One region of the Vogesella perlucida genome, then DNA from elsewhere that is predicted to be linked to it. Evidence: predicted binding sites of a transcription regulator. Region 1 holds the regulator's gene; each other region holds the start of a gene.
The links. The regulator FNR, encoded in region 1, switches genes on or off when oxygen is low (the NO sensors DNR and NnrR bind a similar motif). The targets are predictions, from matches to a motif close to TTGATNNNNATCAA.
Positions count from the first base shown of each region.

Region 1 (9,920 bases):
AGCAGCAAAACCGCCGTGGTGGGCTTATAGCCAGCCAGCTTGCCACAGCTTGGTGTCACCCAGCTCGCGCCAGGGCAGGGTGAAGTGGCGGCGCGACAGTACCGCCTCCAGCGTGACGCGCAGTACTTTTTGCGGGTCCTCCGCGTCGTGCTCTACCTGCACCACCAGAAAATGCTTCTCTCGGTTTTGCGGGGTGGTGGCGGTCCATTTGCTGCCCTGCAGTTTCTTGCTGTTTACCGGCATGGTGTGTCCCTGGTGGCTAGTTGCGTAGCAAGTGGGGTCGGTATTGCCAAAAACAACGCCCCCGGCTGTGGGCAGCGCGGGGGCGGGGTGGGTGGCCAGGGTTGGCCGCTACCTTAAGCGGTAGCTTTTACGTGCGGGGCGATCAGCGGCAGCAGCTGGCCCAGTACTTTTGGCGGGGCGGCCACGATGTCGCCGCTTTCGAACCAGCCGTCTTCGCCGTGCATATTGGTCACGATACCGCCAGCTTCCTGCACGATCAGGCTACCTGCCGCGATGTCCCAGGGCTTCAGGTTGAATTCGAAGAAACCATCTACGCGGCCGCAGGCCACGTTGCACAGGTCCAGTGCGGCAGAGCCTTCGCGGCGTGCACCAGCGGTTTTGCCGATCACGTCTTTCAGGATGGCCAGATGGGTATCCAGCATGCTCTGGTCTACTACCGGGAAGCCGGTGGCGATTAGGCATTCGTTCATGTTGATGCGTTTGGATACGCGGATACGGCGGTCGTTCAGGAACGCGCCTACGCCACGGCTGGCGGTGAACATGTCGTTACGGTTCGGGTCGTAAACCACGGCTTGCTGGATCTGGCCGCGGTGTGCCAGCGCGATGGAAATGCAGTATTGCGGGTGGCCGTGAATGAAGTTGGTGGTGCCATCGATCGGGTCGATGATCCACTCGTACTCGGAGGTGCCCAGACCGCGGCCGCCGGACTCTTCTGCTAGAATCGCATGCTTCGGATACGCATCCAGAATGACATCAATGATGGCTTGTTCGGCAGCTTGATCAACTTCAGACACGAAGTCGTTGTGTTTTTTCTTTTCAACACGCACGGTATCCAGGTTCAGCGATGCACGCTGGATAACGTTGGCTGCACGGCGAGCGGCTTTTACCGCGACATTGAGCATTGGATGCATTGACGGCCTCTAAAATCATACAAAACAAGCGCAGCCCCTTCGTGGGGTGCGCGCTTGTCGTAAACTGTCTGGGTTAAGGAACGATAAACACCGCTTTTGCAGCGGTGTTTTTGAATAGCCCGCGATTCTACTCAAAATTACCCGATGAATAAACCCCAAGTACCTGATTTTTTAAAGAACATTCGCGTCGTGCTGGCGCGCCCCAGCCACCCTGGCAATATCGGCTCGGCAGCACGGGCCATGAAAACCATGGGCCTGACGCGCTTGTATCTGGTTGAGCCGAAAGTGTTTCCCAGCGAAGAGGCCAACGTACTGGCTTCCGGCGCGGTAGACGTACTGGCGCACGCTACGGTGGTCAGCAGCCTGACCGAGGCGCTGTCGGACGTGACCGTGGCCTGTGCGCTGACCAGCCGCCGCCGCGAGCTCACCACGCCGCTGTCCACCCCGCGCGAAACCGCGCCCGAGCTTATTGCCCGCGCACGCGAGGGCGAGCAGGTAGCGCTGGTGTTCGGCAATGAAACCTTCGGCTTGTCGATAGAAGAAGTAGAAATGTGCAACCGCCTGGTAACCGTGCCAGGTAACCCGGACTACTTCTCGCTGAACCTGGCCATGGCGGTACAGGTGATGACCTACGAGCTGTTCAGCCACACCGGTGTGGATGTGAACTACCTGAAAGCCGAAGGCGAGGCCGCCAGCATGGCCGAGGTAGAAAGCATGTGCGGCCACCTGGACAACACGCTGGAAGCCATCGGCTACTACGAGCGCCGCAACAGCGAGCGCCTGATGCGCCGCATGCGTGCATTGTTCAACCGCGCTGGCGTACTGCGCGAAGAAATCGACATCCTGCGCGGCTTCTTCAAGCAGGTGCAGCGCGTCGCCGACGGCAGCCTGCCGCCGCGCGACAAGCAGGGCGAGTAAGCCATGCTGCCCGGCTTGGCGCAGTGCGCGCAGCTGCGCAGCCAGCCGGTGCGCGACCTTGCCTACCTGCTGACGGCGCCGCCACCCTGGCATAGCGGTGTGGAAATCAGCTGCCAGCGCCTGCTGGGGCCACAAGGTTGGCCGCAGCTGCTGGCGCTGGATGCCGACCCCGGCCCGCTGCTGGCGTGGCTGGCAGCACGCCCTACGCGCCGCCTGGGGCTATACGCCGAAGCCCTGCTGGCGTACTGGTTCAGCCACGCACCGCATATCGCGCTGGTAGCGGCCAACCTGCCGGTACGCGACGGCACCCACACAGTGGGCGAGTTTGACTTTTTGCTACGCATAGAAGGCGAACCGTATCACCTGGAAGCCGCCAGCAAGTTTTACCTGCAGCTGGATAGCGCCCCGTATGCGCTGGTCGGCCCCGGCCTGCGCGACGCCTGGTGGCTGAAATACCACAAGCTGGCCAGCCAGCTCACCTTGGCGCAGCACTCCGCCGCCAGGCTGCCCGCCGGTTTCGAGCAGGTAATCCCCTGCAGCCGCCTGACCGGCTGGCTGTTTTTCCCTGCCGATGCAGCCGACACCCACCCCGCCATTCATACCGCAGCCTGCCGTGGCTGGTGGTGCCGTTTGCAGGATGGTTGGCCGCAGCAGCATCCGCATAGCCGCTGGCTGGCCCTGCCGCGCTTGCAATGGCTAGGTCCGGCGCAAGCAGAGGAAGCGGTCACGCAGAGCCTGGCCGCCATGCGCGCGCAGCTGGCGCAGGCCGATGGCCCCTGGCTGCTGGCCGAGCTGCTGCCGGACGCGCAGGGCATCTGGCAGGAGGTGGCGCGAGGTTTTGTGGTGCCCGATAGCTGGCCAGACCCTGACTTACTGGCCACCTTGCTACCCAGGTTGGCCGCATGAAGACGCTGCTGGTGCTGTGGAGCAGCCAGACCGGCCATACCTTGCAGCTGGCCCAAGCGGCGGCCGCCGCAGCGGGGGAGAACGGCAGCGTGGCAGTACGCATCCTGCCAGCCCTGCAGGCGGGTATTGACGAGCTATTGGCCTGCGATGCGCTGCTGCTGGCCACACCGGAAAACTTTGGCTATATGGCCGGCGCGCTGAAAGACTTTTTCGACCGTACCTACTACCCGGCCCAGGGCAAAGTTGCCGGCTTGCCGTACGCGGTGCTGATTAGTGCCGGCAATGATGGCCTGGGGGCACAGCAGGCCATCGAGCGCATCGCACGCGGCTACGGCTGGCGGCAGGCCTACCCGCCACTGCTGGTACGCGGCGTGCCACAAACGGCGGACCTTGCCGCGGCTGCCGAGCTGGGCGCTACCCTGGCGGCGGCGCTGTCCATCGGCATGCTGTAGGCCAAAAAACAAAACGCCCCGGAAGGGGCGTTTGGCATTCGTAGCGGGTGATCAGTGCTGTGCTTGCGAGCAGCCGGCTACCAGCTGTTTCAGTTCTTCCGGTTTCACCAGCTGAATGTGTTTGTGGTCTACCACCAGCCAGCCTTGCTGCTGGAATTTCGACAGGGTACGGCTGACGGTTTCCAGCTTTAGCCCCAGGAAGCTGCCGATTTCTTCGCGGCTCATGCGCAGGATGAAATCGTTGGCCGCAAAGCCGCGAGCTGATAGGCGCTGTGACAAATTCAGCAAAAAAGCGGCCAGGCGTTCTTCGGCTTTCATGTTGCCTAGCAGCAACATCACCGACTGGTCGCGCACGATTTCGCGGCTCATCAGGCGGAAAAAATGGTGCTGCAGGCTGGGGATGTCACGGCCAAGCGTTTCCATGCGGTTGAAGGGCAGCTCGCAGACTTCGCTGTCTTCCAGTGCGATGGCATCGCAGCCGTGCAGGTTGGACGAAATGCCGTCCAGACCCATCAGTTCGCCCGACATGTGGAAGCCGGTTACCTGTTCGCGGCCGTCCTGGCTGGAGACGCAGGTCTTGAAGTAACCGGTACGCACCGCGTACAGCGAGCGGAAGCCCTCGCCAGAGCGGAACAGGTATTCGCCACGTTTCAGACGTCGGCTTTGACGGATCACGGCGTCCAGTTGCGCCATTTCATCGCGGTTCAAGCCTACCGGGAGGCACAGTTCTCGCAGGCTGCAGTTGGAACACGACACTTTGAGTGCGTGCATTGGGTGTGTGTGGTCAGTCATATAGTGTGTTTTCGCCAAGCAAGCGGGCTTGCTTGATACGCGTCAAAGCAAGAAAAGTGGTAATTGCGCAAATTTACCAGCCCACCACCGGTTTTCCAACCAGATTCAATATGACACCCACCACAAATTTCATGCCGACACAGTGTATTTTCGATAGAGAACTTATCGAAAGGTTGGAAGGCTCTGGCCCGCGTTACACGTCCTACCCCACCGCCGACCGTTTTCACGCCGGTTTCGGGGTGAGTGATTACGAGCAGTGGCTGGCGCACCGTGCGATCGGTGCTAACCACCGGCCGATCTCGCTGTATGTGCATGTGCCGTTCTGCAACACCATTTGCTACTACTGCGGCTGTAACAAGATCATTACCAAAGACAAAAGCCGCGCCGATGCCTACCTGGATTACCTGGAAAAGGAAATTCGCCTGGTGGCGGAAAAACTGGGTAGCCGTGAAAAAGTGATCCAGCTGCATTTTGGCGGCGGTACGCCGACCTTTTTGTCGGATGCGCAGCTGGACCGCGTGATGGGCATTATTCGCGAGCATTTCGAGCTGCTACCGGAGGGGGAATTCTCTATCGAGATCGACCCGCGCAAGGTTGGCCGCGACACCGTGCTGCACCTAGCACAGCTGGGTTTCAACCGCATGAGCATCGGTATCCAGGATTTCGACCCGGTGGTGCAGGAGGCGGTGAACCGCATCCAGAGCGAGGAAGAAACCCGCGTGGTGATGGATGCCGCGCGCGAAGCCGGCTTCAAGTCCATCAGTGTGGACTTGATCTACGGCCTGCCCAAGCAAACCGCGCATTCGCTGGAAAACACGGTAAGCCGCGTGATTGCCATGTCGCCAGACCGCATTGCGCTGTACAACTACGCGCATCTGCCTACGGTGTTCATGCCGCAGCGCCGCATTAACGAGGTGGATTTACCCACATCGGCTACCAAGCTGGATATCCTGCAAAACTCGGTCCGCCAGCTGGCAGATGCAGGCTATGTGTTTATCGGCATGGACCATTTTGCCAAGCCGGACGACGAGCTGACGCGTGCCTTGCAGCAGGGCCGCCTGCAGCGAAACTTCCAGGGCTACTCTACGCATGCCGACTGCGACATGATCGGTCTGGGCGTGTCGTCCATCGGTAAGGTGGGGCCGTGTTATACGCAGAACGAGAAGGAGCTGGACGCCTATTACGCCGCGCTGGATGCCGGCCGCCTGCCGGTGCTGCGCGGCATGACGCTGACGCAGGATGATATTTTGCGTCGCAGCGTGATCCAGGCGTTGATGTGCCGCTTCTCGCTGTCGGTAGAGGCGATCGAGCAGACCTTTGCCATCAATTTCGCCGACTATTTTGCGGTAGAGCTGCCGCAGATCCGGGCGTTCCAGAGCGAAGGCCTGCTGACCTTTGACGGTGATTTTCTGATGGTGGCACCCAAGGGGCGTTTCCTGATTCGCAATATCGCCATGATTTTCGACCGCCACCTGCGCGAGCGCGAAACCAAGGCGCGTTATTCGCAGACGATCTGACGCATCGTTTTACCAGATAAAAGCCGGCAGCCTCCTCGTGGGGCTGTCGGCTTTTTAAGCAGGCAAGAAAAAGCCCGCCTGGCTGGGCGGGCTGGTGGGTCAACGCGACAGCTTATTTCAGCTCGTTGACCATCTGTTGCAGCAGGGCTTCCAGGCCTTTGTCGGTGACGACGGCATTGTCGGCAGTGCGCAGCTCTACACGCACTTGCTGGTCGCCCTGGCGGGTCAGCTGTACGCGCAGGTTTGGCACGCTGGCGTTATCCCCCGGTTTGCTGTCTTTCCAGAACGCCAGCTTGGAGAACATGCCGCCGCTGCTTTGTGCGTTGGCTTTTTGCACATCATCGTTGCCTGGCTTCACGAAGTAGGCACCCAGTGTGCGGTCACGGTCGGTAATAGCCAGACCGTTGTGTTCCAGCACCAGGCCAACACGGCGCCATGCGCGATCGTAGCTATCGTCCAGCTCGATACCGCCTTTTACCAGGCGTGCACGGGCGGTATTGGCGGCTTGTTCCTGGCGGACAGCTTTCGCTGCCGTGGCTTCATCCGCACCCAGGCGTACCAGGAAGCGGCTCAGGAACACTGCTTCGATTTCCGGGTCGGTCGGGCGAGGCTGCCAGCGGGTGTCTTCTTTCTTCTCGTTAATGTAGATCTCGTACATGCCGCGGTGGCTGAAGAACACATCCGTACCGTTGGCCGTTTTCTCTATGCGGATGCGGAACTTGTCGCGCTCCGGCGTGGAGAACACACTCCCCAAACCCACTGTTTCCAGCAGGCCGCGTACGGTGGTGGCACCCAGCTTGGCGCGGTTCTCTGCCCAGTCGGTTTCCATGTAGCCTATATCGGCTTCTTCGTTCTGGATGACAAAGCCGTTATCCAGCCAGAACGCTTTCAGCAGCGGCCACACTTCTGCCGGGCTCTTGCCCGGGATGCTGACCCAGCGCTGGGTACCCGCGCGCTCTACTGCAGCACTGGCAGGCGCCGCCGGTGCGGCCGCCGCGCTGGTAGCAGCGGGTGTCGTAGTGGCTTGGCTGCCACTGCCAGTGTTGACCTGCGGAATAGGGTAGCGGTCTTGCTGTACTGGTGCGCTAAGGTCCGGCGGCACTTCCAGCGAAGATTTCGGTTTCGGGCTATCCGACTTGAACTCGTATTTCAGGTCGGGGTTGTTGCTGGCGCAGGCGCTCAGCAAGCCTGCACACAGCAGGCCGGAGATCAGGGTCTTGTTCATTGCGTGCTTCATGGTTTACAGGGTGTTCGCCTGTTTCATGGCTGCTTCGATGATGGCGACCGAACCCTGGCTCAGCGGGGTCAGCGGCAGGCGCAAGCCGGCGGGCATCAGGCCCAGGCGGTGCAGTGCCCACTTGGCCGGGATCGGGTTTGGTTCGCAGAACAGCTGCTTGTGCAAGCCCTGCAGCTGGTCGTTGATAGCGCGCGCGCCGGTGGTATCGCCACTGCGAGCGGCCTTGCACAGCTGGCTCATCAGTGCCGGGGCGACGTTGGCCGTCACCGAGATCACGCCGTGACCACCGCACAGCATGAAGGCCATGCCGGTAGCGTCGTCGCCGGAATACAGGGCAAAGTCGGCTGGGGCACGCAGCACCAGGTCGCAGGCACGGCCGATATCGCCGGTAGCGTCTTTCAGGCCGACGATATTGTCGATTTGGGCCAGGCGCAGTGCGGTATCGTTGCTCATGTCTGCCACGGTACGGCCGGGCACGTTGTACATGATCAGCGGGATATCTACAGCCTCGGCAATGGTGCGGTAGTGCTGATAGATACCTTCCTGCGTGGGCTTGTTGTAGTACGGCACTACGGACAGGCTGTGGCTGGCACCGGCCTGCTTGGCCAGCTGCGCCAACTCGATGGCTTCGGCTGTAGAGTTGGCGCCGGTGCCGGCTACCACGGTAACGCGGCCGGCAGCGTGCCGTGCCACGGCTTCTACGACCTTGATGTGTTCTTCCACGCCAAGAGTGGCGGATTCCCCGGTGGTGCCTACGGCAACAATGCCGTCGGTACCGTTATCGATGTGGAAGTCAACGAGACGTTTGAGCGATTCGAAATCGACCTGGCCGTCCTCGAACATCGGGGTGACCAGAGCAACAAGGCTGCCGGTAAGCATAGCTTCTGCCTATATGAAATGGATTAAGTAAGGTGTTTGATTGTAGCGGAATTCCGCTATTGCGGCGCAAGCAATGCACGTTGGCCGCAACACGCTGATTGCAAGGGTTTTTGTGCTAAAATACACGGTTTTCCGGTACACATTCAGAGACTGGCAGAGGAATTATCCGCGTGATTACGACAAGCAACATTACCATGCAGTTCGGCGCCAAGCCGCTTTTCGACAAAGTTTCGGTCAAGTTTGGCGAAGGTAACCGCTATGGCCTGATCGGTGCCAACGGCTCCGGCAAATCGACCTTCATGAAAATTCTGGGTGGTGACCTGGAGCAGACCAGTGGCGAAGTGGCCATCGAAAACGGCCTGCGTCTGGGTAAGCTGCGCCAGGACCAGTTTGCTTACGAAGATCAGCGTGTAATCGATGTTGTCCTGCAAGGCCATACCGAAATGTGGGCCGCCATGAGCGAGCGTGATGCCATTTACGCCAACCTGGAAGCCACCGAAGACGATTACATGCACGCGGCGGAACTGGAAGCCAAGTTTGCCGAGTACGACGGCTACACCGCCGAGGCACGCGCCGGCGAGCTGCTGATGGGCGTGGGTATTCCGGTAGAACAGCACTTTGGCCCGATGAGCGAAGTGGCGCCGGGCTGGAAACTACGCGTGCTGCTGGCGCAGGCGCTGTTCTCCAACCCGGACATCCTGTTGCTGGACGAACCGACCAACAACCTGGACATCAACACCATTCGCTGGCTGGAGCACGTGCTGAACGAGCGCAACTCCACCATGATCATCATTTCGCACGACCGACACTTCCTGAACTCGGTCTGCACCCATATGGCCGACCTGGACTACAACACCATCCGCATCTACCCGGGTAACTACGACGACTACATGATCGCGTCCACCCAGGCACGTGAACGCCAGCTGGCATCGAACAGCAAGGCCAAAGAGCGTATCCAGGAGCTGCAGGAATTCGTGGCACGTTTCTCGGCCAACAAATCCAAAGCCCGTCAGGCCACCAGCCGCCTGAAGCAGGTGGACAAGCTGAAGGCCGATATGGTGGAAGTGAAGCCATCCAGCCGTCAGAGCCCGTTCATCCGCTTTGAAATGGACGACAAGTTCAAACTGCATCGTCAGGCAGTCGAGGTCGACAGCCTGAGCAAGGCCTACGACAAGAAGGTGCTGCTGAAAGACCTGAGCTTTATCCTGGAAGCCGGTGCACGCTTGGCCATCATCGGTCCGAACGGTGCCGGTAAATCCACGCTGGTGAAGCTGCTGGCCGGGGCCTTCGAGGCGCCACTGGCTGAAGGCATTACTGCCGATTACGGCCAGATCAAGTGGGCCGAGAAAGCACAGGTGGGCTATTTTGCCCAGGATCACGAAGCCGAGTTCGACTCCGATCGTACGCTGACCGAATGGATGCGCGAATGGGGCCAGGAAGGCGATGACGAGCAGGTGATTCGCGGTACGCTGGGCCGCCTGCTGTTTGGTAGCAACGATGTGGACAAGGCAGTTCGCGTACTGTCCGGTGGCGAGAAAGGTCGCATGCTGTACGGCAAACTGCTGCTGCAGAAACCGAACGTGATGATCATGGATGAACCGACCAACCATATGGATATGGAGTCGATCGAAGCCTTGAACATGGCGCTGGAAAAGTACAAAGGCACCCTGATTTTTGTATCTCACGATCGTCAGTTCGTGAGCTCGCTGGCTACCCACATCCTAGAGCTGGATGGCAAGGGCGGTTTCGACTACTACACCGGCAACTACGAAGACTACCTGGCCAGCAAAGGCCTGGAATAAACCGGCCCCGCAGGGATAAGCACCAAGGCAGCTACGGCTGCCTTTTTTCATGTGGCCAGTGTTTGTTGGCTGGCTGGCAGGGTGTGGTGTTCATGGCCTCAATGCGCAAATAGCTGTTTTCCCTGCGATTTTTTTTGCATTGCGATAATCGCGCCACAGCCTTTCCTGTCGTGATGAAAGCCGATAGAGCGTTTGCTTTACCGCTACCGAGCGCTTGCGTTATATTGCAGCGCAAGATGGTTGTGCGCTGCAAAATGCAGCCG
Region 1 is NZ_CEETRO010000011.1:88,266-98,185, reverse strand. It holds gene ACZ9XP_RS15445 (HD-GYP domain-containing protein) at 1-30, shown strand, start outside; gene ACZ9XP_RS15440 (TIGR02450 family Trp-rich protein) at 25-243, opposite strand; gene ACZ9XP_RS15435 (inositol monophosphatase family protein) at 357-1,154, opposite strand; gene ACZ9XP_RS15430 (RNA methyltransferase) at 1,299-2,072, shown strand; gene ACZ9XP_RS15425 (DUF1853 family protein) at 2,076-2,978, shown strand; gene ACZ9XP_RS15420 (NAD(P)H-dependent oxidoreductase) at 2,975-3,430, shown strand; gene fnr (fumarate/nitrate reduction transcriptional regulator Fnr) at 3,482-4,222, opposite strand; gene hemN (oxygen-independent coproporphyrinogen III oxidase) at 4,333-5,739, shown strand; gene bamC (outer membrane protein assembly factor BamC) at 5,852-6,964, opposite strand; gene dapA (4-hydroxy-tetrahydrodipicolinate synthase) at 6,980-7,855, opposite strand; gene ACZ9XP_RS15395 (ABC-F family ATPase) at 8,026-9,657, shown strand.

Region 2 (9,920 bases), on a different contig from region 1:
TACGCCTTTGCTGGAGACAAATAGCGCTTCCTCACCGTCGGCAGCCTGGCGTAGTGGCAGCCAGCGTTGCAGTGCGGCGACCGCCTGTTTGCCGATGGGCAGCATGCGCTCGCGGTTGCCTTTGCCTTGTACTTTTAGCAGGGCTTCGCGCAGATCGATGTCGGCCAGGTTGATCGACACGGTTTCGGACAGCCGCAGGCCAGAGGAGTACATCAGCTCGAAAATGGCGGCGTCACGTATATCGCGCTCGTCCTCGGCGGGGGCGTCCAGCAGCTGCATGGCGCTGTCCACGCTCAGCGTCTTGGGCAGGCGCTGCCCGGCGCGTGGGGCGCGTACGCCAGCGCAAGGGTTGGCCGCCAGCCATTCGCGGCGGATCATCCATTCAAACAAGCTGCGCCAGGTAGACAACATGCGCGCCAGCGTGCGCGGCGACAGGCCGTGGCGGCGCAGCTGGCCCAGGGCTCGCTGGATGGCTGGGCCGTCGGTCTGCTCGGGCTGGCTGCTGCCTAGCAGCTCGGCCAGCTTGGTGAGGTCGCGACGGTAGGCGATGCGGGTGTGCTCGCTGCGTGCGGCCAACCTTAGCTGGTCGTCGTAGGCGTCAATCAGGGCTTGCCAGTGTGCGTCCATTAGCCGCGCCGCATTTTGGCCATTTGCATCAGGCGCTCGAAGAAGTGCATGTCTTGCTCGTTTTTCAGCAATGCACCGGCCATGGGGGGCGGGGTATTGCTGTCGCGGTGCTGTTGCAGCTGCTGTTCGCTAATGCCTTCGCTATCCAGCAGCCTCAGCCAGTCCAGCAGTTCGGAGGTGGTGGGCTTCTTTTTCAGGCCGTTCATATCGCGAATGCCGGTGAACACTTCCAGCGCTTCGCGTACCAGCTGCTGGCGGATGTCGGGGTAGTGCACCTGGATGATTTGTTGCAGGGTGTCGCGGTCCGGAAAGCGGATGTAATGGAAGAAGCAGCGGCGCAGGAAGGCGTCCGGCAGCTCTTTTTCATTGTTCGAGGTAATGATGATGATGGGACGATGGCGGGCTTTGATGAATTCTTGTGTTTCGTGCACAAAGAACTCCATTTGGTCCAGCTCGCGCAGCAGGTCGTTGGGGAATTCGATGTCGGCCTTGTCGATTTCGTCAATCAGCAGGATGGCCTGCTCGTCGCTGGCAAAGGCTTGCCACAGTTTGCCTTGGCGGATGTAGTGGCGGATGTCGTGCACTTTGTCATTGCCCAGCTGCGAGTCGCGCAGGCGCGACACGGCGTCGTACTCGTACAGGCCGTGCTGTGCCTTGGTGGTGGATTTGATCGGCCACACGATCAGCTGTTTGCCCAGTGCGCGGGCAATTTCCTCGGCCAGCATGGTCTTGCCGGTACCGGGTTCGCCTTTTACCAGTAGCGGGCGCTGCAGGGTGATGGCGGCGTTGACGGCCATCATCAGGTCATCGGTGGCAATGTAGTTGTCGGTGCCGTTGAAGCGGGTTGTCATGGTTTAGCCTGTGTGTTGTTATGCATAAATGCAAACAGCCGCCTGGCGGCGGCTGCTGTCGGTGGCTGGCTTAGTTTTTTGCCAGCTCGGCCTGGAGGTCGTCCAGGGTAATGTGCCAGTAGTGCATCATGTGGCGTAGCAGCAGCATTTCCGGATCACTGATTGTATTGTCCGATTTGCAAATGTCCAGCGCCAGTGCGCAGCAGATCACGCGCTTGTTGCGCTCGGTTACGCCATCCAGGATGACGTTGGTGCGCTCGGAGGCCAGCAGGTGGATGGTGCCGTCTTCTTCGGCTTCATCGGAGATATCATCGCAGTAATCTACCAGTACCTTGATGAAGTCTTTGCGGCTCAGCCCCAGCAGCTCGTAGACGTGCAGGTTTTCCAGGGTTTCGATTTCGCGCGGGTCCATATTGCCATCGGTAATCATGAACATGGCAAGAATGCGTGCCAGGGCTTCCGGGCTGTTTGGCGCGTATTTTTTCATGGCGCGTTTCCTTTTTCGTGTGCCGCCAGCCGGGCAGTGAATGCCATGGGGGCCGGGGCAACTTTTCGTTGTTGATAGTCAAAAAACACCACACCCGTCTTGATGCGTAGTGCTTCTTGTTGAGTTCGGGTGTTGCTGGCGGTGTAGACGATATCAAAGCCGTACCGGTTGTGGTCTGTCAGGCCCAGTTCGAAGCACAGTGTATCGCCATGAAACACTTCAGCCTTGTACATTGCCGCAGCGTCACTAACGATAATACCGAAGCCTTCGATATTTAGCTCGGTGTAATCGAGTGATTTGAGCCAGCGCAAGCGTACTTCGTGTGCCAGGCGCAACGCAGCGTCATTGCCCATATGGCCGCCGTAGTTGATGTCGGCAATGGCGACTTGCAGTTCGGTGCGGAACACCATGTTTTGCGGAAGGTCTAGTACGATGCGAGCCATGCGATTGTCCTTATTCCAATGATGTAATACTGCGCTTGCTGTTAATCTTTATCAATCCCTGTGTGATGGCTTGCGCTAGACTTGAATAACACGTGAGACAGGAGGTCATATGTATCAGCGTATTTATATTCCGGTAGACGACAGCACCACATCTGCGTTGGCGCTGGCTGAGGCATGCAAGCTAGCGAAAGAAGTCGGCGCGGCGGTGCGTCTGGTGCATGTGGTCGATCTGGCCCAATTTGGCTGGGGCGGTGCCGAGTTTCTGGATGCGGCCGAGCTGCAGGGGGCTATCAAGCAGGCTGGCGAGCAGGTGTTGGCCGCATGCCATGCCAAGGTGCTGGCGCAGGGGCTCACGGCAGAGTCGCATATTCTGGAAAGCTGGGGCGACCGTATTGCCAGCGTGATTGTCGAAGATGCCAATAGCTGGGGTGCCGACCTGATGGTGATGGGGACGCACGGCCTGGGGGGCTTGCTGCACTTGCTGATGGGCAGTGTGGCGGAGGGCGTGTTAAAGCAGGCGGATGTGCCTGTGCTGCTGGTGCGCAACCCGGGTGATGACTGACGGGCTGGCTTGTTAGCCATAAAAAAACCCCGGCCAACTAGCCGGGGTTTTCACACGCTGACGATCAGGCTTCGGCAGTATCTGCGCTGCCTTCGGTCTGGGCATCCATACGGGCACGTACGGCTTTGCGCAGGCTCTTGTACAGGTCAGGGTGGGTCTCTTTCAGGTATTCCACGATTTCGAAATCTTCGCGACGTACTTTTGTCAGGTCGATTTGTTCAACATGGACCAGGCGCAGCAGTTCGCGTACTGGCTTGGGCATGTTGCGGCCGCTTTCGTAGCGGCTGCCGCCAGACTGGGTAACGCCGATGCGGCTCCAGAATTCTTGCTGGTTCAGGCCCAGTTTGCGGCGGATTTCACGTGGATTGGCGATTTTGTCAAACAGTTTCATAGCGTTCCTCGCTTCTGTTCAATTCAGGGATCCGGATGCTATCCGGGTGACGTTTTAAAGATGAAACTATGGAACAAGGTCATTGCCGAGTCCCTTTATGTACTGCATATGATAGCAGTATTTTTAAGCGATCAAAAGAAAAATGCTCTAGGGATTGTCAATAGATTTTGATCAACAAATTTAGTTCAATCAAAATTTGTGAAGCAGAGGAACGGATAAGACGAGGGGGGAGGGGTGGCGAGCCTGAACCCCGGCACTTGCACTGAATAGCTGTGGCTGCTTCCTTCCGGACCTGACCAGGTTGGCTACCGTACAATGCGGGGGGGCCCGCCGTAGAGAGAACGCATAATACATGCCTTAGACCGGTCTGCCAAGCCTGGCGCGGGTTTTTTAGCCGAAAAAGCCAGCTTGCCGTAGTTTGCATGCCGCTGGCAATTGGGTATGCTGCCCATAGCACACCACCTGTTGAAAGGCACCCGCCATGACTTGTCTGCCCCACACCGAAGCGATCCTGTCCCGATTGTTATCCTTTGATACCACCAGCCGCGACTCTAACCTGGCGCTGATCCAGTGGGTGGCGAGCTGGCTTGAGCAGTATGGCGTGGCAAGTACGCTCACATTTAATGATGAAAAAACCAAGGCTAACCTGTTTGCGCATATCGGTGACCCGGCGCTGCCTGCCGTGGTGCTGTCGGGGCATACCGATGTCGTGCCGGTAGACGGCCAGTCATGGCAGTTTCCGCCTTTTGACATGACCGTGCGCGATGGCCGGATATATGGTCGCGGCAGTGCCGACATGAAGGGTTTTATTGCTTGCGTGCTGGCCGCCGTGCCGCGCTGGCAGCAGCTTCAGGCCGACGGTGGCATGACGCGCAGCCTGGGCATTGCGCTGTCCTATGATGAGGAAGTCGGCTGCCTGGGGGTGGGGCGGCTCATCGATGACCTGATCGCCCGCCAGGTGCCGGTGGCGGGTTGCATTATCGGGGAGCCTACCATGATGCGCCCGGTGATCGCCCACAAGGGTATCGCGCACTACCGCGTGCACGTGTGTGGCCGTGCGGCGCATTCGTCGCTCACACCGCAGGGGGTGAATGCAATCGAGTATGCGGCGCGGCTGGTGACGCACATCCGTAAGCTGGCGGATACCGAGCAGTCATTCGGTAGTCGCCACCCTTTATATGATGTGCCCTTTGCCACGCTGCAAACCGGGCTGATAAAAGGCGGCAATGCGGCCAATATCGTGCCCAAGGACTGCGAGTTCGTGTTCGAGATGCGTTGGTTGCCGGGTGATCAGCACGAGCGTTTTGTGGCATCCGTCAAAGACTATGCGCAAGTTTTGCTGGCCGAGATGCAGCAGGTGGCGCCCGAGGCGGATATCCAGTTCGAAGCCCTGGTGAATTGCCCACCGTTCGAATACACGCCGGGTAGCGAAATTACCCGCCATGTCGAGGCGCTATGCCAAGGCTGCAGCCACGATGCGGTGGCGTACACCACCGAGGCCGGTCGTTTTCACGAGGCCGGCATCCCTTGCGTGGTGTGCGGGCCTGGGTCTATCGAGCAGGCGCACCGCCCGGATGAATTTGTCGCCCAGGCGCAGCTGGCGGCCTGCGATGCCTGGCTGGATCAGCTGTTCTTGCGCCTGAAACAGGCATAAAGCGGCGGTAAACTACTTTACGCCCGACGCGTCCAGCCTCAGAATCCCTGCTCCCGAATAAGGGGCCGAGTACCCGCCCTGTCACAAGCAGGGCGGGTTTGTTATTGGTTTTGACGTTGGACCGCATATGAAAAACGAAACAAGACCCGCAGCACAACAGACTGCGGGCAATAGCCGGGACGCCTTTACCTCCAGCTTTGGCGTGCTGGCCGCAACGCTGGGCTCAGCCGTGGGGCTGGGCAATATCTGGAAGTTTCCTTACGTTACCGGTGCCAACGGTGGTGCCAGCTTTTTGGTGGTCTACGTGCTGGCCACCTTGCTGGTAGGCCTGCCGGTGATGATTGCCGAGATCATGCTGGGCCGTAAGGCCAAGGCCGATGCGGTGACCACCTTGCGTACCCTGGCCCCCGCTGGCCAGCCGTGGTGGCTGATTGGTGGTTTTGGGGTGATCGCCGCTTTTCTGATCATGTCGTTTTATTCCGAAGTGGCCGCCTGGGTGTTTGCCTATGTGTTCAAGGCAGTGCGCGGCGACATCCTGTCCAGCGACCCGGCGGTGACGTCGGCTGCGTTTGGTGCCTTGATTAGCGACCCGGTGCAGTCGCTGCTGTGGCAGTGGGCCGTGCTGCTGATGATTGGCGGCATTTTGCTGATGGGCGTGGCCAAGGGTATCGAGGCGGTGACCAAAAAGCTGATGCCGGTGCTGTTCTTGCTGCTGCTGGTGATTTGTGCGCGTAGCCTGATGCTGCCGGGCGCCATGGATGGGCTGTCGTTCCTGTTTACCCCGGACTGGAGCAAGATCACCGGCGAAGTGGTGCTGGTGGCTATGGGCTTGGCTTTCTTCAAGCTGTCTATCGGCATGGGCACCATGATGACTTATGGCAGCTACTTCCGTGATGACCAGAACATTCCCGCTACCACGCTGCGCGTAATGAGTGCCGACCTGTTTGTGTCCATGCTGGCCGGTATTGCCATCTTCCCGGCGGTATTCAGCTTCGGCTTCAAGCCGGAGGCGGGCCCGTCGCTCTTGTTCATTACCATTCCGGCGGTGTTTGCCAGCATGCCGATGGGCCACCTGTTCATGGTGCTGTTCTTTGTGCTGGCAGCCGTGGCCGCTACCGGTGCCATGCTGTCCATTCTGGAAGTGCCGGTATCGGTGATGGCAGGCCGTCTGGGTGTATCGCGCAAGAAAGCCACGCTGATCAACCTGCTGTTGCTGGCGCTGATTGGTGCGACCTGCGCGCTGTCCAACAGCCTGCTGGCCGATGTCAAACCGTTCGGCATGACCTTCTTCGACCTGTTTGACTATATCTCGTCGTATATCCTGATGCCGCTGGGCGGGATTTTCATCTGCCTGTTTGTGTCCTGGGTGTGGGGCAAGGGCAATATGGCCGCCGCGCTGAGCAACGAAGGCCGACTGGCCAATGGCAAGGTGGTGGCAGGTCTGTATGTGCTGTTGAAGTTTGTGACCCCGCTGCTGATCTTGCTGGTGATGCTCAAGGGTTTGGGCTTGCTGTAATGCAGGTGGGTTGTCAGTGAAGCAAGGTTGGCCGCAGCGTGCGGCCAACCTTTTTGTTTATGGGAGATGTCATGAAAATTGTTCGTATCAGCCAGCAAAATATCGTGCCGCAACAAGACCGTCCCAACCCGCAGCGGCTGGTGGCAGGTAACCCGTTGCGGCATACCTGGCCGGTCTATGACAGCACAGATGGCGTGTGCGCTGCGGGCATCTGGTCGTGCGAAACCGGTGCCTGGCGCATTGCTTTTGCCGATAACAAACACGAATTTTTTGCCGTGATCACCGGCCGCGTATGTCTTGTAGACGAGGCAGGGCATGCCGAGACATTTGGCCCGGGTGAGGCAGCGGTGATCCCGGCGGGCTTTCGCGGCGAGTTTCGTGTGCTGGAGCCGGTAAGCAAGTACTACGTGATCGTGACGGCGGTGTCTGCGGTTTAGTCGCGTTGGTAAGCGTCCGGGTCCACGGGTGGGGCATCAAAGCCGTTGATGTCTCTGGCGGGTTTGTTCAGCTGTAGCAGTATCAAGCCGTTGAGTCCGCCAAAAAGCCAGGCTAGCAGAAAGAATACCGAATAGGCGCTGAGCTCATCGCGGAAAAGCTGTTTGCCATGCAGTGCCAGCTCGTAGGGGTCGAAAACCGAGAAGAAGCAGGTGGTGGCCAGCAGGGCGGTCAAGAACGATGGCCATAAAACCAGAATAAGCTTGCGCATGGGGGCTCCTTGGTTTGTCCGTGTACGCCATGCAGTATAGGCAAATGAAAAAAGCCGCGCAGTGCGCGGCTTTTTTGTTCAAGGCTTACTTCACCTTGTTAGCGTACATGAAGTTTTCCAGCTTGTTCTCGGCCAGGTTGAACCAGCCGTGCTGCAAGGTGCGGAACTTCTTCCACTCGGTATAGATTTTCTTGAAATCCGGGTTGGTGCTGGCTTCTTTTTCGTACAGCTCGAAGGCGGCTTTTTGCGCGGCTTTCATGATGTCGGCCGGGTACTGGTGCAGCTTGGTGCCTTTTTGCAGCAGGCTCACCAGTGCTACCGGGTTCTTGGCATCGTATTCGGCTTGCATGCTGATGTTGGCTTCCGCTGCGGCGACTTCAAACGCAGCCTTATAGGCTGGTGGCAGCTTGTCCCATTCTTTCTTGGATACATAGAAAGACAGGTTCGGGCCCGGTTCCCAGAAGCCCGGGTAGTAGTAGTGCTTGGCTACTTTATAGAAGCCCAGCTTCTCGTCATCGTACGGGCCTACCCATTCGGTAGCGTCGATGGTGCCTTTTTCCAGCGCAGGGTAAATGTCACCACCGGCCAGGGTTTGCGGTACGGCGCCCAGTGCGGCCATGATTTCGCCACCAAAGCCCGGGATACGCATTTTCAGGCCTTTGAGGTCGGCCAGGGATTTCACTTCTTTGCGGAACCAGCCGCCCATCTGGGTGCCGGTGTTGCCGCCGGGGAAGTTCACCACATTGTATTTGGCAAAGAACTCGCGCATCAGCGCCATGCCGCCGCCGTAGTAGAGCCAGGCGTTTTGCTGGCGGGAAGTCAGGCCGAAGGGCAGGGCTGTGTCAAACGCAAAGGCTTTGTTCTTGCCCACGTAGTAGTAGCTGGCGGTATGGCCGCATTCCACGGTGCCGTTCTGTACTGCGTCCAGCACCTGGGTGCCCGGTACGATCTCGCCGCCCGGGAAGGAGCGGATCTGGAACTTGCCGCCGGTCAGCTCGGCAACGCGTTTGCCTAGCTGTTCGGCTGCGCCATAAATGGTATCCAGGCTTTTCGGGAAGCTGGATGCCAGGCGCCAGCGGACGGTTGGGCCGTCATTGGCGAGCGCCGGGGCTGCCACCGCTGCGGTGGCCAGGCCGGCTGCACCGGCTTTCTTCAGAAACGAGCGTCTTTCCACAGTGATCTCCTAGTGTTGTTTACTGCTGTGCTCTCAGGCTTTGTGGTTTGCCTGAAAATCTATTTGTTGCCGGATACGATGTCCAGCAGCTTGTTTCGATAGAGGCGACATGACATCTGTCGCCTCATTTTGTGTGGTTTATTTGCCTGTCAGCTCTTTGAGCAGGTCGTCAGACTGGCTGCTCTCCGGTGCCGAGGCTTCGCTGGCCGAGGCGTCGGCTGCCGGAATGTCGGCTGGCAGCTCGGCGGACGGGGCGCTGTCCATCTGCTGCATGATGGCGGCGGCGTCTTCTGCGTTGGTCTTGACTTCTTCATGCAGCGAGCCGGTTACCAGTTTCGGGAAGGCAATCAGCAGCCCTACCATCACCATCTGGATTAGCACGTAAGGTACGGCACCCCAGTAGATCTGCGTGCTCTTCACTTCCTTGGGTGCCACGCTACGCAGGTAGAACAGCGCAAAACCGAACGGCGGGTGCATGAAGGAGGTCTGCATGTTCACCCCCAGAATCACCCCGAACCAGATCAGGTTGATGTCCAGGCTCTGTGCTACCGGGGCCAGCAGCGGTACCAGAATGAAGGCGATCTCGAAGAAGTCCAGGAAGAACGCCAGGAAGAACACCATGATGTTCACAACGATCAGGAAGCCGGTAGCACCGCCTGGCAGGCCAGTCAGCAGGTGCTCTACCCATTGGTCGCCGTTAACGCCCAGGAAAGCGATACGGAACACGCGGGCACCGATCAGGATGAACACCACGAAGGTGGACAGCTTCACGGTGGAGTCCATGGCTTGTTGCAGCAGCTTCATGTCCAGGCGTTTGTTCATCAGCGCCAGGATGATGGCACCGACTGCGCCCATGGCACCGCCCTCGGTAGGCGTGGCAATACCCAGGAAAATAGTGCCCAGCACCAGGAAGATCAGCAGCAGCGGCGGAATCATCACCAGGACTACGCGCTTGGCCAGCTGTGCGCCGCGCAGGGTGCGCGCCTCGGGTGGCAGGGCTGGGGCCCACTGTGGTTTGAACAGCGTGATCAGGAAGATAAAGATGGCGTAGAACAGGCACAGCAGCAGGCCTGGTGCCATGGCGCCAGCGTACATGTCACCTACCGAGGTGCCCAGCTGGTCGGCCAGCACAATCAGCACCAGCGATGGCGGGATGATCTGTGCCAGGGTGCCGGATGCCGCGATGACACCAGTGGCAATACGCGTGTCGTAGCCGTAGCGCAGCATGATGGGCAGCGAGATCAGGCCCATCGAAATTACCGAGGCGGCCACTACGCCGGTGGTAGCAGCCAGCAGGGCGCCGACAAAGATCACCGCATAGGCCAGGCCGCCGCGTACCGAGCCAAACAGTTGGCCGATGGTATCCAGCATGTCTTCTGCCATGCCGGAGCGTTCCAGTATCAAGCCCATGAAGGTAAAGAACGGTATCGCCAGTAGCGTGTCGTTACGCATGATGTCGTATACCTGGTTGGGCAGGGCTTGCAGCAGCTCGGGGCGCAGCAGTTCAAA
Region 2 is NZ_CEETRO010000006.1:93,281-103,200, forward strand. It holds gene ACZ9XP_RS10420 (tyrosine recombinase XerC) at 1-627, opposite strand, end outside; gene ACZ9XP_RS10425 (AAA family ATPase) at 627-1,478, opposite strand; gene ACZ9XP_RS10430 (hypothetical protein) at 1,549-1,965, opposite strand; gene ACZ9XP_RS10435 (thioesterase family protein) at 1,962-2,408, opposite strand; gene ACZ9XP_RS10440 (universal stress protein) at 2,518-2,970, shown strand; gene ACZ9XP_RS10445 (helix-turn-helix domain-containing protein) at 3,035-3,361, opposite strand; RNA gene ffs (signal recognition particle sRNA small type) at 3,595-3,693, opposite strand; gene argE (acetylornithine deacetylase) at 3,843-5,015, shown strand; gene ACZ9XP_RS10460 (sodium-dependent transporter) at 5,143-6,531, shown strand; gene ACZ9XP_RS10465 (cupin domain-containing protein) at 6,603-6,968, shown strand; gene ACZ9XP_RS10470 (hypothetical protein) at 6,965-7,237, opposite strand; gene ACZ9XP_RS10475 (TRAP transporter substrate-binding protein) at 7,323-8,411, opposite strand; gene ACZ9XP_RS10480 (TRAP transporter large permease) at 8,550-9,920, opposite strand, start outside.
Region 2: a site for FNR is predicted at 2,450-2,463, ahead of ACZ9XP_RS10440 (universal stress protein). Genes of this name have one in related genera too.

Region 3 (9,920 bases), on a different contig from region 1:
GTGAGTCACAGCAAGCAATCACTAGCGTTGCAGGGTGCTGGCCCTGGCATAGGCCGGCGTAGACGGGGTTGTCTGGAGAGAAGTACTCTTGCTGAAAGCGGCGAAAGCCCTGCAGCAGCGGATCATCGAGTGCCATGCTTAGCCTCCGGTCATCGACATGAAGCGTACTATGCGGGTAGGTGCTTCGTTGAAAGTGTGTTGTTGTGGTTTGAGCTCGATCGCAGTGCGGATGGCATTGTCAAGTTCACTATCACTGCAGCCCTCTCTTAGCAATGGACGTAGTTCAAAACGTTCCTCTTGTCCCAGGCACATGTACAAGGTGCCGTCTACCGATAGCCGAACACGGTTGCAGCTAGCACAGAAGTGCTGTGACATTGGGGTAATCAAGCCCAAGGTAAAGCCACCATCTGCGCTTTCCCAGTAGCGAGCGGGCCCCCCTCCTAGCGTTTTGCAGCTGGGCCGTAGGCCAAAGCGTTGTTGTAGGCGATCCAGTATCGGCTGCAGAACCACTCCGCGAGTTTGCTGGCCGGTGTGCCCCATTGGCATGGCCTCAATCAAGCGCAGGATTAAACCATGGGCCATGCAGTAAGCCACCATCGGTTCGATATCATCTTCATTGATACCGGCCAGCGGCACCATATTGATCTTGATGCTGGTAAAGCCTACTTCGCGTGCCGCTTGTAGGCCATCAAGTACTTGTTGCAAGCAGTGACTGCCGGTAATGCCATGGACACAATCTTCGCGCAGAGAATCAAGACTGACATTCAGCCGTTGTACGCCAGCAGCGTGCAATGCTTCTGCTTGCTGTACCAGTTGGGTGCCATTAGTGGTGAGAGACAAGTCATCCACACCTGGTAGCGAGGCTAGCTGTGCAGCAAGATTCGGCAGGTTGCGGCGTAATAGGGGTTCGCCGCCGGTGAGACGGTAGCGGCGTGTGCCCAGGCGTGTAAAGGCAGCGACTACCCGGCTGATTTCATCAAAACTTAGCCAGTTAGCTGGCTCTTCGAAACCTTTGAAGCCTTTAGGTATGCAATAGGTACAGCGCAGATCACAGCGATCGGTTACTGAAATGCGCAGGTAGTCCACGCTGCGGCCAAAACGGTCGGTCAGCATGACGAATCCTTTCTGTAGGTGTTACAGGAAACGAAGCGGCTGGCCCGCACGGTTAAACGCAAGGTAGCGCGCAATATCACCGCCAGTTTGTATAGTCTGGATCATGCGTTTGAGGGGTGCATCTGCTGTGGCGCTACCGCTGTCATCGATCGCAGCGACAAACACTACCTCCCAGCGGTGATCCAGAGCATCGGCATCACGCTGCAGCGTTGCAAAGTCGGTTAGCTCGGCAGGGATTTTATCGACGCAAAGCACGGGTTGCAAAATGCCACCTTCACCGGCCGCAAAGCGTTCAGCTTCAGCTGGTTGATGGTCGTCATGCAGACGGCGCTGGCAAAAGGCGAATAATAGACGCTGCGGTGCAGCTTGCTGACTTGCAGCCTGTAGCAGGCCACTGAAATCGTGAATAGCGGACATGGCGGTATTCCTAGGGTAGTTGACCGCAGTGTAGGCCGACGATGAGGCCTTGCCGATACGCTATCAGCAGGGGGGGGCTACGCCGAAAGAGGTAGCGGGTAAGTAAAGCCTTGATACGGATCATTCCGCCCGTATTGGATGGCGGCGATACTACCGCCATCGTTTATTCGGAGTGTTTTGCCATGCTATTTGCTAGGCTTTATTCCTGCGCTCTTTTATGGATTGGGTGATGCATGATGCCACGTGACTTGCGCGGTTTAGCACCACCTGGGCCACTGGAAATTATTTTAGCAGAGGTCGATGAGGCGAAGCCTGGAAAGCAATTGGCTTATGTGCTTCCTCATTTTCCAGGGCCACTGGCATCTCTGCTGGCGGAGCAGGGGGTACAGCTGCAGAGTCAAATGCTGCCTGACTTTAGTGGTGTCGTATTGACCCTGCAATTGCCCGGATGAGTGTTTAAGGGTTGAGGATACGCCTTAGTCATTTATCTCAGGATGTTTAGCTGGACTGACTAGTGCTAACTCCTGGTAAAGAGGGTGATAGCAAGGGGTAGAGTCTTACCACTTCTCCAATGAGTAATAGCGCCGGAGGTATAATTAGCTGGCGTTGCACGGTATCGGCAAGGCCGGCAAGCGTTGTACAGCACACCCGCTGTTGCGGCGTCGTGGCGTTTTCTATCACTGCTACAGGCGTGCCAGGCAGCCGACCATGCTCCATCAGGTTGCCAGCGATAGCAGCCGCCTCACCTAGCCCCATGTACACCACGATGGTCTCTCTGCAGTCGGTTCTTTGTGTCCAGTTCAGTGCTAATTCACCTTCACGGCGGTGGCCTGTGACCAATATTACTCCTTGCGCGCAGTCGCGATGGGTAAGTGGAATGCCGCAGCTTGCAGCTGCACCCAGCGCTGCACTGATACCTGGCACGACTTCACAGCGTATGCCTTCTGCTGCTAGTGCGGTCAGTTCTTCACCGCCCCTGCCGAAGAGCAGTGGATCTCCCCCCTTCAGTCTGACCACTCGCCGGCCTTGGCGCGCGTAATCCACCATTAGCTGGTGTATGGCAGCCTGTGGCAGTGTGTGTCGGTTGGCACGCTTGCCAACGCAAACCAGCTCGGCCTGGCGGTTGGCCAGCGCCAGGATGTCGGGGCTGACCAGCAAGTCGTACAGCACCACGTCGGCCTCGGCCAGGCGGCGCAGTGCTTTGAGGGTCAGCAGGTCCGGGTCGCCGGGGCCTGCGCCCACCAGGCTGACTTCGCCGGCCTGTAGCGGGGTAGCGTGGGAAAACGGTTGCGCGGTGTTCATGGCGGCTCCTCTGGTGTTGAGGTCATCAGTGTAGGAAGGGCAGCGCCTGGAAATCGTTGATTCGAATCAATGCTATCCGGATACCCCGAAACGTACAGTCCGCCCTGAATGCCGGGGTTCCGGTACACATTATGGGAGGCTGCGATGAGCACCAGTTTTACCAAGTCAACCGCACGAAACATTTTCTACGGAGGGGCGGTGTTTTTCTTCCTGTTGTTTGTCGCACTGACGTTCGACACCGTGCAGGCCCTGCCCAAGCGCGATAACCGCGCCAACCTCACCGAACAGGTGGCGCGCGGCAAGAACCTGTGGGAGGTGAACAACTGTATCGGCTGCCACACCTTGCTGGGCGAGGGCGCCTACTTTGCGCCGGAGCTGGGCAACGTCTACCAGCGTCGCGGGCCGGAGTTCATCAAGGCCTGGATCAAGGCGCAGCCCACTGGCGCACCAGGCCGTCGCCAGATGCCCAATTTCCATCTGACCGATGCCCAGATCGACGACCTGGTGGCATTCCTGAAGTACAGCAGCCAGATCAACACCAATAACTGGCCGCCGAACATCGAAGGCTAGACCAGTCCGCCGTACCAGCGGGTGCGGCCAACGTATCCAGCCCTTTACCTTAACGGGAGAAACACATGACATCCCTTGCTTCGGCAGCAGGTCGGCAAACCACGCCGTCTGCGGCCAACGTCCAGCTCAAGTACCGCTCGCAGGCGGTGGCCAAGCCATATTTCACGGCCGCCATCGGCCTGTTTGTCGGCCAGATCATTTTTGGCCTGGTGATGGGCCTGCAGTACGTGATCGGCGACTTTCTGTTTCCGGCCATTCCGTTCAATGTTGCGCGCATGGTGCACACCAACCTGCTGATCGTGTGGCTGCTGTTCGGCTTCATGGGCGCCGGTTATTACCTGATTCCAGAAGAGTCGGAACGCGAGCTGCACAGCCCCAAACTGGCCATCGCCACGTTCTGGGTATTCCTGGTAGCGGGGGCGCTGACCATCGTCGGCTACCTGGCGGTGCCCTATGCCACGCTGGCGCAGATGACGGGCAACGATCTGCTGCCCACCATGGGGCGGGAATTCCTGGAGCAGCCCACCATTACCAAGATCGGCATCGTGCTGGTGGCGCTGTCCTTCCTGTTCAACCTCAGCATGACGGTACTGAAAGGCCGCAAGACCAGTATCAGCATGGTGATGATGCTGGGGCTGTGGGGGCTGGCGATTTTCTTCCTGTTCTCGTTCTACAACCCGCATAACCTGGTGCTGGACAAGTACTTCTGGTGGTGGGTGGTGCACTTGTGGGTGGAAGGCGTGTGGGAACTGATCATGGGTGCCATGCTGGCCTTCGTACTGGTGAAAGTGACTGGCGTGGACCGTGAAGTGATCGAAAAATGGCTGTACGTGATCATTGCCATGACGCTGATTACCGGTATCATCGGTACCGGCCACCACTATTTCTGGATCGGTACGCCGGCTTACTGGCAGGTGTGGGGGTCGGCCTTCTCGGCACTGGAGCCGATTCCGTTCTTTATGATGACCCTGTTCGCCTTCAATATGGTGAACAAGCGTCGCCGCGAGCACCCCAACAAGGCCGCCGTGCTGTGGGCGCTGGGTACCGGCGTGATGTCCTTCCTGGGGGCGGGCGTGTGGGGCTTCTTGCACACGCTGGCGCCGGTGAACTACCTGACCCACGGCACGCAGATTACGGCCAGTCACGGTCACATGGCTTTCTACGGTGCCTACGCCATGGTGGTAATGACCATGATCTCCTACGCCATGCCGCTGATGCGCGGGCGCGAGGCCAACAGCAATCGCGCCCAGGTGGTGGAAATGTGGTCGTTCTGGCTGATGACCATCGCCATGGTGTTCATCACGCTGTTCCTCACCGCCGCCGGCATCCTGCAAGTGTGGATGCAGCGCATGGGCGATACCCCGCTGTCGTTCATGGCCACTCAGGACAAACTGGCGTTCTTCTACTGGCTGCGTGAAGGGGCCGGCGTCGTGTTCTTCATCGGCCTGCTGCTGTACATCATCAGTTTCTTCGTCGGCAAGGACGAAGCCCGCTAAGCCGGGCACCGGGCTGCCGGCACGCCATCTGCGGCGCTGGAAGTGCCGGGCTTGAACCTGAAGGGGCGCAGATCTGCGCCCTTTTTGGCCGCTTACCGCTGTCTGCGGCGCCACCGTCTTGCGTTTTTTCTCCCTGCAACCCCTGTCTGCCCGCGTGCGTTCTGGCATGCGCCGGGCAGCGTGTTTTTTGCGGAGGTGATATGTCCCACGCCATGCCGCGCCGGGTACCCGGCGACCTGGCCATGTGGTTTTTCATTCTGGCGGAGCTGGCCGTGTTCGGCCTGCTGTTTGCCGCCTGCGCTTACGCCCGCTGGCAGCAGCCACTACTGTTTGCCCGCCAGCAGGCCGGGCTACCGCTGGGGTGGGCGCTGGCCAATACCGCCTTGCTGCTCAGCGGCAGCGCCGCCGTGTTCAATGCCTGCCGTGCTTACGCAGCCGGGCGGGGGCGGGCCGGGCGACGCTGGCTGCTGGCCTGCCTGCTGTGCGGCAGCGGCTTCGTGCTGCTGAAAGGCCACGAGCTGGGGGCGCTGTTTGCTGCCGGCATCAACTTGTCCAGTAACAGCTTCTGGATGTTCTACCTGTCGCTGGCGGGCTTTCATTACCTGCACGTGCTGCTGGGCATGGTGATCGTCACGGCGGTGTGGTGGCGTGCCGGGCAGGGTGCCTACGCGGCCAACCATGACGGCGTGGAAACCGCTGCCGCCTACTGGCACATGGTAGACCTGGTGTGGTTGGTGCTGTTCGCCCTGCTGTACACCGCCCGCTAGGGGCGGGCAGCGTTTTCTTATTGCGCATCAAGGCAGCGCCGGCGGGGCGCAGGTAGGCTGCCGCCATGACATCCCCCCACCTTCACCGCATTTACTGGCGCCTGTGGCTGGCCTTGCTGCTGCTCACCGCCGTGCTGGCACGGCTGGCCGACACGCTGGCCCCCGGCCCGCTGTTGCTGACACTGGCGCTAGGTGGCGCCTGGCTGAAGGGCATGCTTGTGGCCGAGCACTACATGGGCCTGCGCCGCGCGCCGCTCTGGCTACGTGCAGCCGTGCACGGCTGGCTACTGCTGGTGTGTGGCGGGATCCTGCTGACTTTCCTGCCGGAGTTGCCATGAACGCGCCCCACCGAGCCGCCGCTGCGGCACCGCTGCCTTTCTACCAACCGCTGGCCGACGAATGCGAGGTGTTCGAGGCGGCCTGGCGCCAGCAACTGCCCTTGCTGATCAAGGGCCCCACCGGCTGCGGCAAAACCCGCTTTGTGGCGCACATGGCCGCCCGGCTGGGCCTGCCGCTGTTTACCGTGTCCTGCCACGATGACTTGTCGGCTGCCGACCTGGTAGGCCGCCACCTGATCGCTGCCGGCGATACCCAGTGGTGCGACGGCCCGCTCACCCGTGCCGTGCGCGCTGGCGGCATCTGCTATCTGGACGAAGTGGTAGAAGCGCGCAAGGACACCACCGTGGTGCTGCACCCGCTCACCGACGATCGCCGCATCCTGCCCATCGAGCGCACTGGCGAACAGTTGGCCGCACCGCCCGGCTTCATGCTGGTGGTGTCGTACAACCCCGGCTACCAGCACGTGCTGAAAACGCTGAAGCCCTCCACCCGGCAGCGCTTCGTGGCGCTGGCGTTCGACTTTCCGCCGCCGGCGGTAGAGCTGACCGTACTGCGCGAAGAGGGCGGCGCCGACGAGGCGCTGGCGCGCCGGCTGGTGGCGCTGGCCGCCCAGTTGCGCCGCTTGGGCGGCTATCACCTGGACGAAGCGGTCAGTACCCGCCTGCTGGTGTACGCCGCCAAGCTGATCGCTAGCGGCATGGCCGCCCGTACTGCCTGCCGGGTAGCGCTGGTGGAGCCGTTATCGGACGAGCCGGATACGTTGGCCGCGCTGATGGCGGTAGTGGATACACAGTTCGGAGCCTGACATGGAAGACCTCGTCGGCAGCTGGTGGGACCGGCTGGTGCGCCGTGCCGCCTACCCCGGCTACCCGCAAGCGGCGGTATTGCTGGATGACGTGGCGCCGCAAGCGTTGCTGTTTTTTCGTGCCATGGGCGGCGACCCCGGCCTGGCCATCCGCAGCGCAGTAGGCACGGCACACGGCGCCCGCCGCCGCTGGTTGGCACGTGTTGCCGGTATCGACACCCACGTCGAGCTGGCCTGGCGCGACGGACAGGCGCTGTACCTGCCCGAGCGCATCGACCTGTACCCGGACGCCGCGCTCAACCGCGGCCTGTATTTCTGGCTGATGGCCTTGGCCGCGCAGCCTCCAGCGCAGGGCGACTGGCTGCAAAGCAATAGCGAGGGCACGGCGCGCTGCCTGACCACCATGCCGGGGCTGGCGACCTTGTACCAGCGGCTGGTAGCGGCCTTGCTGCCGCTACGCAACTGGCCGGCAAACGGTACCGGCCAGGCCGCCGAGCAGGCCATCCGCCACGCGCTGTTGCAACCGGGTACAGCGACAGCTCTGCCTGCTGGCAGCCCGCCACCGCAGCCGGTGCCGCTGTGGCTGCACCCGTCACCCCCGTCTGCTGCCGCAGCTAACCAGGACGACGGCCAGCAGCCGGAGCAGGGCCATGGCGACAGCCGGGACAGCAAAGCCCGGCGCCGCTACCGTGCCCGCCGCGATAACCCGGACGATCGCAAGAACGGCATGTTGCTGCAGTTTCGCGCCGAAAGCATCTTTACCTGGGACGACTACGTGCGCGTCAACCGTCACCAGGACGAGGACGAGCCTGACGACGGTGCCGCCGCCGAAGACATGGATCGCCTCACCGTCAGCCGCGACGGCAAGACCCGCGCCAGCCGGCTGAAGTTTGACCTCGACCTGCCGGCTGCCGCTTACGACGACACGCCGCTGGGCGACGGTTTGCTGCTGCCGGAATGGGACTACCGCCGCGAGCGGTTGGTGGCCGACCATTGCCGCTTACAGCCGATGCTGCCACGTGACGCCAGCCCGGCACCTTTGCCGGACAAACTGCAGGCGGCCGCCCGGCGTTTGCGGCGGCAATTCCAGGCCTTGTCACCCGAGCGCAGCCGCAAAAGCGGTGAAGCCAGCGGGCCGGACCTGGACCTGGACCGCATCATCCGCTTCTTGGCCGAACAACGCAGCGGTGTGGCCGTGGCCGAACCACCGTTGTACCAGGCATGGCCGCCCGCCGGGCGCAGCATGGCCTGCCTGCTGCTGGCCGACCTGTCGCTGTCTACCGAAAGCTGGCTGGGCGAGGCCGGGCAGGTGATTCACGTCATCCGCGACAGCCTGCTGCTATTTGCCGAAGCACTGGCGGCCTGCGGTGACGCCTTTGGCCTGTACGGTTTTTCGTCACTGCGGCGCAGCGAGGTACGCTACCTGCTGCTGAAAGATTTCGGTGAACCCTACGACGATGCCGCACGCGGGCGCATTCTGGCCATTCGCCCCGGTTACTACACCCGGATGGGCGCCGCTATCCGCCAGTCCACCTCCATCCTATTGCAGCAGCCTGCCCAGCGCCGCTTGTTGCTGATCGTGTCCGACGGCAAACCCAACGACCTAGACCACTACGAAGGCCGTTACGGCGTGGAAGACACCCGCCAGGCGGTGCTGGAAGCACGCCGCGCCGGGCTGATTCCGTTTTGTGTCACCGTCGACCGCGAGGCCGGCGACTACCTGCCGCACCTGTTCGGCAAGCGCGGTTACAGCGTGGTACACGACGCCCACCGCCTGCCGCAGGTGCTGACTAGCCTGTACGCCAGCCTGACTGCCTGAAACCCGTGTACCGGAGTGTGCCATGCGCCGCAAATTCCCCATTCACCCCGCCCATCCCGAGCGCCTGTGTTGGGGCTGCGACAAGTATTGTGCGGCCAGCGACCTGCAATGCGGCAATGGCTGCGGCCGCACCCAGCATCCGGCCGAGCTGCTGGGCGACGACTGGTACCTGCAGGGGGACTGGGGCTTCAGCACCGAGGAGCTGGCGCGTTTTACCGGGCTGGAAAGCGTTGATTCGAATCAATGATGATGTGCTGAGACGGGGCGGATGATGGACGCATGAATTCCCTCATAGCGTGGTGGAGAGCATCATGACAAGCTTCAGGATCCGTACCGTGGCCCAAGGCGTTTTATTGGCAACCCTGCCCTTTGCAGCTGCACTGGCCTATGCCGATGCGGCCAACAAACCTGTCAGTCCGGCTGAGGCAGCCTATCAGGCTGGCGGTTCGCCGCTCGCAGGCGAGGACATGCATCAGAATATCAACCCCAAAGCACCGCCTATGACTAAGGCTGAGTTTGCACGGGCTCGTCAGATTTATTTCGAGCGTTGTGCCGGCTGTCACGGTGTGCTGCGCAAGGGAGCTACTGGTAAACCGCTTACTCCAGATATTACTCTGGGTAAGGGTACCGATTATCTGAAGATCTTCATCGCCTACGGTAGCCCGGCCGGCATGCCCAATTGGCAGACCTCCGGCGAGATGAGCGAGCAGGATGTGGACCTGATGGCGCGCTACATCCAGCAGGAGCCGCCAACACCGCCCGAGTTTTCGCTGGCCGACATCGAGAAGTCGCGCAAGGTCTACCTGCCGGTAGACAAGCGCCCGACGCGCAAGATGAACAACTACAACCTGGACAACCTGTTCTCGGTAACGCTGCGCGACAGCGGCGAGGTGGCGCTGATCGACGGCGACAGCAAACAGATCATCAACATCGTCAAGACCGGCTACGCGGTGCACATCTCGCGGCTGTCCAAGTCCGGCCGCTACCTGTACGTGATCGGCCGCGACGCTCGCCTCAACCTGATCGACCTGTGGCTGCCCAAACCGGACAACGTGGCCGAGGTGAAAGTGGGGCTGGAAGCGCGCTCGGTGGAAACCTCCAAGTACAAGGGTTTCGAAGACAAGATCGCCGTGGCCGGCACCTACTGGCCGCCGCAGTTCGTGATCATGGATGGCGACACGCTGCAGCCGCGCAAGATCGTGTCCACCCGTGGCATGACCGTGGATAACGAGTACCACCCCGAACCGCGCGTGGCGTCCATCGTGGCCAGCCACTACCGCCCCGAGTTCGTG
Region 3 is NZ_CEETRO010000015.1:17,477-27,396, reverse strand. It holds gene ACZ9XP_RS17005 (carbonic anhydrase) at 1-136, opposite strand, end outside; gene moaA (GTP 3',8-cyclase MoaA) at 139-1,113, opposite strand; gene ACZ9XP_RS16995 (ribonucleotide reductase subunit alpha) at 1,135-1,530, opposite strand; gene ACZ9XP_RS16990 (DUF2249 domain-containing protein) at 1,764-1,982, shown strand; gene cobA (uroporphyrinogen-III C-methyltransferase) at 2,029-2,832, opposite strand; gene ACZ9XP_RS16980 (c-type cytochrome) at 2,977-3,402, shown strand; gene ACZ9XP_RS16975 (cbb3-type cytochrome c oxidase subunit I) at 3,468-4,898, shown strand; gene ACZ9XP_RS16970 (cytochrome c oxidase subunit 3) at 5,099-5,665, shown strand; gene ACZ9XP_RS16965 (cytochrome C oxidase subunit IV family protein) at 5,731-6,003, shown strand; gene ACZ9XP_RS16960 (CbbQ/NirQ/NorQ/GpvN family protein) at 6,000-6,809, shown strand; gene ACZ9XP_RS16955 (nitric oxide reductase activation protein NorD) at 6,811-8,628, shown strand; gene ACZ9XP_RS16950 (DUF3079 domain-containing protein) at 8,651-8,875, shown strand; gene ACZ9XP_RS16945 (cytochrome D1 domain-containing protein) at 8,940-9,920, shown strand, end outside.
Region 3: a site for FNR is predicted at 2,889-2,902, ahead of cobA (uroporphyrinogen-III C-methyltransferase). Genes of this name have one in related genera too.